Regions from separate parts of the Rummeliibacillus sp. TYF005 genome, predicted to be linked through region 2. Evidence: riboswitches for the same ligand, from Rfam matches in the RefSeq annotation. Region 2 holds a riboswitch; each other region holds the start of a gene.

Region 1 (3,266 bases), on a different contig from region 2:
CTGTAAAACAATCAAACGAAAACCCAGTGTACTATGCACAATATGCACATGCACGTATTTGCTCAATCTTACGTCAAGCATCAGAAAAAGGCTTTGCAGCTTCAACTGAACATCTTGATACATTATCATCTGAAAAAGACATTGAAGTATTGAAAAAAGTTGGAGACTTCCCACAAGTCGTAGCGGATGCTGCTCGTGTACGTGCGCCACACCGTATCGCTAACTACATCCAAGAACTTGCTGCAACATTCCACAGTTTCTATAATGCAGAAAAAGTTTTAGATGAAGAAAACAAAGAACGCTCTGAAGCACGTATCGCATTAATCACAGCAGTACGTACAACATTAGCAAACGCACTAAAACTAATAGGCGTATCAGCACCAGAAAAAATGTAATATTAAGTGCTGAGGGCGCTCGTTCAGCTGCGACAAGCGCTGGAGGGCTCGAATCGAAAGCGTGTTTTCAGCTTTCGACCGAGAGACCGAAGCGACTCGAGCAGCTAGCGCCCGAAGCCGGATAAAGTTAAATGCTGAACGCGTCCGTTTAGCCCCGACAAGCGCTGGAAGGCCCGAATCAAAAGCATGTTTTCAGCTTTTGACCGAGGGACTGAAGCGACCTCGAGGGGCTGGCGCGAGAAGCTGGATAAAATTAAATGCTGAGGCGGCTTGCTCAGACCCGAAAATCACAAAAGCTTTCGAATCGAAAACGTCATTTCAGTTTTCGACCGAGAAAGCGTTGTGACTCGAGGGACTAGCCGCAGAAGCTGGATAATTTAATTGCTGAACGCGCTCGCTAAGAGGAAGATAGCCTAAAAGCGCAACATCGTGTCGCAACGGCTATCTGACCCATATCCTGTGGGCTCCCGACAAGCGCTGGAAGGCCCGAATCTCAAAAAATAAGCAAGGGCATCGTATATTTTGTGTGAAAATATGCGATGTCCTTTTATTTTGCTTAGCTTTTTTACGTAGGAAAGAATTAGGGGACATGTAAGCTCCATCGACTAAAATTACTCAATCGAAAGAAAAAATAAGAGATACATAGCTTCAAGTATAAAATTACCGAGAGTATAAAGTTAGGAAACTCGCGCCCTGTTTAGCACAACTCAGGCACCAATTAGCACAACTCATAAGAATTATACCCCCACTCAATAGGTCAAAACTATTCCGTAAAACTTTAATTATTTTAAGGTACCTTCCATAAAAACAAAATATTCGGTATAATGATAGACAATTCAATAGTTAAAAAAGTACGGTTCTTAACATTCGGTAAAATGTTAAGTGAAAAGGGAAATCGGTGAAAATCCGATGCGGTCCCGCCACTGTAAGTGTGAGTAACTCGTATAATTGCCACTGAAAAATTTTCGGGAAGGCACGAGAAGCGTTGAACACAAGCCAGGATACCTGCCGTATTTAAAGACACCAGTTTAACTACGAGGATAGGATGGGTGCCAGTATATTTAATATTTACTGGATTCATGATGCCTCTCGAAAAAATAGAGAGGCTTTTTATTTTGCTGAAGGAGGCACTTCGATCAATGAAAAGAATATGGCAATTAGCAATAATGCTCACAATGGTATTTGCTTTACTTGTAGGATGTGGACAAGGAGATTCGCAAAAATCATCTAGTGACAAAACAAATTCTACGCAAACAACAAAAAATACGTCTACATATCCAATGATGGTAAAAGATGCACTCGGTAACAATGTGGAATTTAAAGAAGCCCCTAAAAAGATAGTTTCTTTAGTCCCTAGTAATACAGAAATATTATTTGCGCTAGGTTTAGACGACAAAATTGTAGGTGTAACTGATAACGATAACTATCCAGAAGCTGCTACTAAAAAGGAAAAAGTGGGCGGCATGGAATATGATATTGAGAAAATACTAAGTTTAAAACCAGATGTAGTGTTTGCGCATGAATCCAATGCCAAATCAGTAGAGGCAGGATTACAACAACTAAAAGATGCAGGAATTACTGTTTTTGTAGTAAAAAATGCAACAAACTTTGAAGAAACATATAACACGATCGAACAAATTGGCCAAATTACAGACAAAGGGCAAAAAGCAGATCAAATTGTTGAAGATATGAAAGCAAAAGTACAAGAAGTTCAAGATAAAGTAGCAAATGTGAAACAACGTTCTGTTTTTGTAGAAACTTCAGATGAACCGGAAATTTATACAGCAGGTAAGGATACATTTATGCAAGAAATCTTAGACCTAGCAAATATCAAAAATGTTGTAGATGATCAATCAGGTTGGTTTAAAATCGATTCAGAGCAAATTGTTAAACGTAATCCAGATACAATGATTGTAATGGAAGATGTTCCGAATATCGTAGAAAAAGTAAAAAAACGTCAAGGATTTAATAGTATTACAGCAGTCAAAAATGACGCAGTTGTACAAGTGAATCAAGATTTAACAGCTCGGACAGGCCCTCGCCTTGCTGATGGTCTAGAAGAAATAGCAAAAGCAGTTTATCCAGAGGTATTCAAATGAGGAAAATAGTAGTGGGGTATATTGTAGCCATATTCATCTTGTTACTGAGTATATGGCTCGGTATATCTGTAGGTTCTGTAAAGGTACCACTAAGTACGTTATGGGATACAGAAGCTGATGAAATGGCAACAAATATTTTATGGAATATTCGTATGCCACGTGTTTTATTGGCTGGACTTGTTGGAGCAGCATTAGCAATTGCAGGTGCTGCTTTTCAAGGCTTATTAAAAAATCCACTTGCTGATCCATATACGTTAGGAGTGTCATCAGGTGCCTCAGTAGGTGCAGTGATGACGCTTTTTTTCAATATTTCAGCCCCTATTTTAGGGATATTCACTTTACCTACATTTAGCATGGTAGGAGCAATGCTATCTCTATTTGCAGTGATTGGATTTGCTAAATTAGTTGATCGTACGATGAAGATGGAAACACTTATTTTAACAGGAATAATCATGAGTTCATTTTTAAGCGCTGTTATATCATTAATGATTGCGCTAACAGGAGAAGAACTTCGACAAATAATTAGCTGGTTGATGGGAAGCGTATCGATGCGTGGGTGGCCTTATGTGAAGATGGTATGGCCATTCATCCTTATAGGGGCATTGATGTTATGGTTTAATCGCCGTGAGCTAAATGCTATGTTGTTTGGAGAAGAAAGGGCAAAGTATTTAGGTGTTAATGTGAAAAGAAGTAAACTTATGCTTCTACTTGGGGGTTCAATGTTAACTGGTTCGGCGGTCGCGGTTTCAGGAACGATTGGCTTTATCGGACT
Region 2 (3,266 bases):
CATTATTGGAACAATTGCAATAGGGACAGTTATGTTCGGGATGCATTTAACAGGGGTATTGGCACGCCCGGTGTTACCTGGTATTGATATCGGTGATAAAGTTATGCCACTTTTAACATTGAAGGTATTACCACCTTATTTGGCAGGTATCGTTTTGGCTGCTCCAATGGCTGCGATTATGTCTACTGTAAATGCTTTGCTAATGCTTGTAAGTTCTACTATTGTGAAAGATATATATCTAAACTATATTAAGCCAAAAGCGAATGATCATGAAGTGAAAAGACTAAGCTTTTTGGTCACTGCTTTAATCGGCTTAGCGGTTATTATTATTGCGTTAAAACCGCCTAGCTTGCTTGTATGGCTTAACCTTTTCTCATTTGGTGGCTTAGAATCTGTATTTGTTTGGCCTGTTGTATTAGGTCTATATTGGAAAAAAGGAAACAAATATGGAGCAGCTTCTTCCATGATTGTAGGTTTAGTCAGTTATATTTTCATTTACGAAAAATGGGGAACAACTTTCTTAGGAATGCATACAGTAACAACTTCTATTCTATTATCTCTTGTAAGTTATGTAGTAGTTAGTCTTCTAAGTAGTTCTAAATTTAAAGACGTTAAACACATCATTTAAAGATTTAAACTCAAGCTTTATTGTACTAATAGGGCTTGAGTTTGTTTATGTTTACGTATTGTATAAAAATTTATTTTAATATTTGTTTTTTAAGAAAATTCCGTTGACAGATGTTTTAGACTGTTATATATTATTATCAATAATAATATTTGTTATATAACAGGAGGAGAAATACAAATGGATATGTATAGAGAAAGCTATGAACGATATTGTAACGCATGCCAAGAATATGGATTGGAATCGAAAGACTTTTACTTTTTTATCAATCATCTAACGGAAGAACAACTTAATGCCTACAAAGAATACTCAAAAAGGAGAAACGACCAAAATGACTGATGCCGTCGCGAGTGACTTATAAACCCCCTGCTGATCATATAATGATTGGTAGGGGGTTATTTATTTTCGTCAAAATTTAAAAAATATTAGAAAAATATTTACATGACCTAAAGAATGTGAAATACTGATAGATGACAATTACATAACTTTTAGATAGAAGTGCCTATCAATTGATAGGATAATAGGGAAATCGGTGGAAATCCGATGCAGCCCCGCTACTGTAAATGTATTTGAACTTCGCGTATACCACTGGCTAACAGCTGGGAAGGTGCGAAATTTCTAATATACATAAGCCAGGAGACCTGCTTTTATCTTTAGTTCTGATCTTCGAGGGGAGGTATCGAACTGTGAAATACATATGTTTATTTCACGTCCAATTATCTTTACATATATATGTAAAGACATTAAATTTGTATTGCTTTCATTACCTCTATTCTAGAAGACAGTTAAGCGTTAATTGTCCAAATGAATGGAGGTATTTTTATGTACAAAAACAAAAACTTTAAAAAATGGATTGCACCAGTCTCATTAGCTAGTTTATTGCTCACATCTCAACTTCCTGCTTCAATTATTGCCCATGCAGAGGGAAACAAGGAAGTAAATGCATCAGTGAAAAATGTTGAATACCAAAAAGCTTTAAAGAGCTCAGCTTTATGGCTATACAAAAATACCCCAAATGCTAAGTTTGGAAATGAAGATGTTGTAACTGATTTAGCACAAACTGGATTCCCTGTTGCAAAAAATTATTATACAAATTACTACAAGAATATTGTTTCAAAACTAAAAGCAAATAACGGGAAAATCTTCGATGGAGAAAGAGAAGTCTCATCAGGTAAGTACGGAAAAGTAGTACTAGCATTAACATCAATAGGAAAAGATGCTTCAAATATTGAAGGTTTTAATTTAATTCAAACTATGATGGATAAAGTTTTGAAGGAACAAGAAAATCAAACTTACTCTGCAACATCAAATTATAATGTACTTTATGCTCTTGATTCAGCAAATTACAAACTTCCTGCTGATGAAAAATATGCAAATTTAAAAGAGCAAATGGTAAAAGATTTATTAAATGATCAATTTACGGATGAAAACGAAGGTTCATTTGGGGTTGCATGGCAATGGCCTGGTGTTGATAGTACAGCTATGGTAACGACTGCATTATCAAACTACACATCTAGAGATGGTGTTAATGAATCGCTTAATAAAGCATTGAATTATTTATCACTCAAATTAAATAAAAATGCAGGTTACGATGGCTACTATGGTGGAGATAGCCCAGAATCTATATCACAAGTAATTCTAGCGCTTACTTCTTTAAACATTAATCCAAAATCGGATCTTCGTTTTATCAAAAATAACAATTGGTCTGTATCTAATTTATTGACTACATACGATCAAGCATCGGGTGGATTTAAAAACTCTCCTACATCAAAAATAGCTAACGATATGTCTACCGACCAAGCAAACCGTGCTTTAGAAGCATATGATCGTCTAGTAAATAATGAAAAGAAATTCTACGATATGTCGGATGTTAAAGCTGAAAACCTTGCATATGACACAAAAGCTCCTAAATTACCAACTGTTAAAACAGTAGCAGACAATAAAACTACTGTAACTGGTAAAACAGAATCGTACGCTACCGTAACTGTGAAAAATGGTTCTAAAATCATCGGTACAGCCATTGCAGATTTTAAAGGCGCATATTCAGTCAAAATCAAAAAACAAAAGGCTGGTACCACATTAAAAATTGCAGCAACCGATCTTGCTAAGAACACTAGCAAGACTGTCTCTGTAAAAGTTGTTGATAAAACAGCACCAAAAACACCAATCGTTAAAAAGGTAACAAAAAATTCTACAAGAATAGTTGGAACAGCAGAAGTGAAATCAACCGTTTATGTTGTGAAAAATAAGAAAGTAATACAAAAGGGAAAAGTCTCATCGAAAGGTAAATTCTCTTTATCTATCAAAAAACAAAAAACTGGTACAAAATTAACGGTTTATGTTAAGGATGCAGCCAATAACAAAAGTGCATCTAAGACGATTACTGTTAAATCAAAATAACTAGTCAACAATGTAAATTTTAACCCAGGGTGTTAGAGACAAATTCTAACACCCTATTGACATCTATATGGAGGTGTTATTTTTGAAGAAAGTACATTTTTATATTCTTTCTTTAATTATTGCGATAATCTGCCTTGCTGGTTGTAAAGTCCAAACAGTTGAACAATACAATCATCAAAATACAGATGAAAAAAGTGTAGAAGATTCTAATGAGAAAGTAATTCCTATAAATGATGATAAG
Region 3 (3,266 bases), on a different contig from region 2:
AAGTTTTAGTGAAAATTGAAGCTTGTGGTGTATGTCATACAGATTTACACGCAGCACATGGGGACTGGCCTGTAAAACCAAAATTACCATTAATCCCAGGGCATGAAGGGGTAGGGGTTGTCGTTGAAGTAGCTAAAGGTGTTAAATCGATTAATGTTGGTGATCGAGTAGGAATTCCGTGGTTATATTCTGCATGCGGAGAATGTGAGTATTGTATAGATGGTAAAGAAACATTATGTCCAAATCAACTAAATGGTGGATACTCTGTGGATGGTGGATATGCAGAATATTGTAAAGCACCCGCAGATTATGTAGCGAGAATTCCTGACAACGTAGACCCAATTGAAATCGCTCCCATTTTATGTGCAGGTGTAACAACATACAAAGCATTAAAAGTTTCAGGTGCAAAGCCAGGAGAATGGGTTGCAATTTACGGGATCGGTGGACTAGGGCACATTGCATTACAATACGCGAAAGCAATGGGACTCAATGTAGTGGCTATAGATATTAGCGATGATAAGTCAAAACTCGCAAAAGAATTAGGGGCAGACATTGTCATTAATGGTTTAAAAGAAGATCCTGTACAAGCCATTCAAGAACAATTAGGTGGTGTACAAGCTGCAATTAGCGTAGCTGTAACAAAAAAAGCCTTTGAACAAGCTTATGAATCAGTAAAACGCGGGGGCTGTTTAGTAGTTGTTGGGTTGCCAAATGAGGAGCTCCCAATTCCAATTTTCAATACAGTTCTCAATGGTGTTACAGTAAAAGGATCAATTGTTGGGACAAGAAAAGATATGCAAGAAGCACTTGATTTTGCCGCACGAGGAAAAGTACGCGCCATTATTGAAACAGCAAAACTTGAAGATATCAATGATGTGTTCAATAAGATGGAAAATGGTAAGATTAACGGTCGTATAGTACTAACACTAGCAGATGAAGAGTAATAAGTTCTAGATATAATCGTTATATTGAAATAAAAGGCTGCTACATTTAATGGTAATAATTAAATGTAGTAGCTTTCTTGATTTTGGTATTGTTCTCAAGAATATTTACAGTTTGTCTTAAGTTATTATAAGCTTTATTTAGACGTCATACTCTATGAGTAATTTATATGAAAAAATAACAAATTGTCTGCGGAGTATATGTATATATTGGCCGTTTACTGATAGCAGCAGATGTTTTTATGTATGATATAAAACCTTTAAAAACAAGATCACAAAATGCCATTTGATATGCAGCCGAAAATTGCTTAAAAAAGGATTGCCATTGTATTATTGCTGGCTTCTGACTAAAAAAGGTTACTAAATTACAAGTCGGATAACATAGTATTTTATAAAATATATTGATTTACCAACGTTCAACGAGTATCATAATGATAGAAAATTCAATAAAAGTACAAGGTGCCTTTGACAAAAGGAGAATAGGGAATGAAGTGAAAAGCTTCAGCGGACCCACCACTGTAGAGGAAAGTTTGAATGGAAATGCCACTGGACAATGTCTGGGAAGGCCTATTCAAATGTAGACCCTGAGCCAGGAGACCTGCCTTGATACTTGTTGACACAGATGATGGAAAAGTCTGCGGTTTATTTGTAATACAAATAAACTGCAGGCTTTTAATTTTATTAGGGAGAGATGAAAAATGAACTTGCTACAGCAAACTGTTGGAAAAATTAAAGACCTGGATGGAGACATGATGGCAAAGGCAAGACAAAGAGTGGATAATTTGATCAAACCACCCAAAAGTCTTGGCAAATTAGAAAGTATCGCTGTCCAATTATCGGGGATTACAGGAGAGCTTTTTCCAGCAATTGATCAAAAAGCAATCATTGTAATGGCTGCTGATCACGGTGTGTACGAAGAAGGCGTTACAAGCAATCCTCAAGAAGTTACATTTGCGCAAACGCTGAATATTGCTAAAGGAATAACAGGGGTAGGAACCATTGCAAAAGTATCAAACGCAAAAATTGTCACAGTCGATGTTGGTGTAAAAGTAGATCTTCCTACTGATGCTGGCGTGATTAATCGTAAAATTAGAAGAGGTACTGCCAATTTTACAAAAGGGCCAGCTATGACAAAAGAAGAAGCCATTCAATCATTAGAAGTAGGGATTGAAATTGCCAATGCAGAAATTCAAAATGGGGTGAATTTGTTAGGAACAGGTGAAATGGGTATTAGTAATACAACACCAAGTACTGCTATATTATCGGTATTGGCGGGTTGTGATCCAAAAGAAATTACAGGTAGAGGGGCAGGTCTCGGACATGGCGGTTTAGCCCGTAAAATAGAAGTGATTCGAAATGCCATTGCAACAAATCAACCAGATTCAACTGATGCAATCGATATACTAGCAAAAGTTGGAGGATTAGAAATTGGTGGTATGGCAGGGGTTATGCTTGCAGCAGCTGCCAATCGAGTACCAGTAGTCGTTGATGGCTATATTTCAACAGCTTCCGCACTTATCGCCACAACGATTGAACCGAAAGTGAAGGATTATCTCATCACATCTCACGCAACAGATGAGCCAGGTGGTAAAAAAGCTAGTGAACTACTAGGCAAAGAACCAATGCTCAAAATGGATATGTGTCTAGGTGAAGGTTCTGGAGCAGCATTAGCTTTTCCAATCATCGATGCAGCATGTAGCATGATGAAAAACATGCCAACCTTTGAAGAAGTAGGGATGGAAATATAAAATTTCATCTCGTGATTAGCATTGAATGCCTGAAAGCTGCCTTTGTATAGAACAAGGCAGCTTTTCTAATTCAACAGGATTGAAAGACGCATTGAAATACATATTGTTGCAAAAAAGGCTATCCCGTAATGGAACAGCCTCGGCCTTTAAATCTCTTAATCTAAAATATTAATTTACTCGTTGAATTCTTCCTTCCACTTTATACTCGAATGGAGAAGATAATGTTTTTACAAATTCAACTGTTGCATCTAAGTCAGTTGGTCCAACTTCCATGTCTTTAGAAAGTGCACCAAAACTAGTATCGATATTACCATACATATAGTTGTTTACGACAACTGTGTATTCTTTTGTTGGGTCAATTTTACTGCCGTCTGGCAAAATAATATCGACTACTTTTCCGGCTTTTGTTGTATCGTCATACGTGTAAGTGTATTTGAAGCCAGAAACATGATAATCAAGACCTCTTGCAGTAATTTGTTCATCTAGTATAACGCGTAAGTCCGCGCCACTGAGTTTAACTTTATTAAGAACATTGCCAAATGGTTGAATGGCAAATAAGTCGCCGAAAGTAACTTTA

What was found. A riboswitch is a leader RNA that binds a small molecule or an ion and turns the genes downstream of it on or off. The one in region 2 is predicted to bind cobalamin.
Region 1: another riboswitch for cobalamin. It lies ahead of CW357_RS04815 (ABC transporter substrate-binding protein); the one in region 2 lies ahead of CW357_RS05590 (Ig-like domain-containing protein).
Region 3: another riboswitch for cobalamin. It lies ahead of cobT (nicotinate-nucleotide--dimethylbenzimidazole phosphoribosyltransferase); the one in region 2 lies ahead of CW357_RS05590 (Ig-like domain-containing protein).

The regions. Positions count from the first base shown of each region.
Region 1 is NZ_ML122545.1:7,311-10,576, forward strand. It holds gene argS (arginine--tRNA ligase) at 1-395, shown strand, start outside; cobalamin riboswitch at 1,233-1,423, shown strand; gene CW357_RS04815 (ABC transporter substrate-binding protein) at 1,535-2,494, shown strand; gene CW357_RS04820 (FecCD family ABC transporter permease) at 2,491-3,266, shown strand, end outside.
Region 2 is NZ_ML122546.1:58,417-61,682, forward strand. It holds gene panF (sodium/pantothenate symporter) at 1-628, shown strand, start outside; gene CW357_RS05585 (transcriptional regulator) at 806-964, shown strand; cobalamin riboswitch at 1,105-1,289, shown strand; gene CW357_RS05590 (Ig-like domain-containing protein) at 1,448-3,025, shown strand; gene CW357_RS05595 (DUF4430 domain-containing protein) at 3,108-3,266, shown strand, end outside.
Region 3 is NZ_ML122575.1:20,535-23,800, reverse strand. It holds gene adhP (alcohol dehydrogenase AdhP) at 1-944, shown strand, start outside; cobalamin riboswitch at 1,382-1,562, shown strand; gene cobT (nicotinate-nucleotide--dimethylbenzimidazole phosphoribosyltransferase) at 1,640-2,689, shown strand; gene CW357_RS14475 (bifunctional 2',3'-cyclic-nucleotide 2'-phosphodiesterase/3'-nucleotidase) at 2,858-3,266, opposite strand, start outside.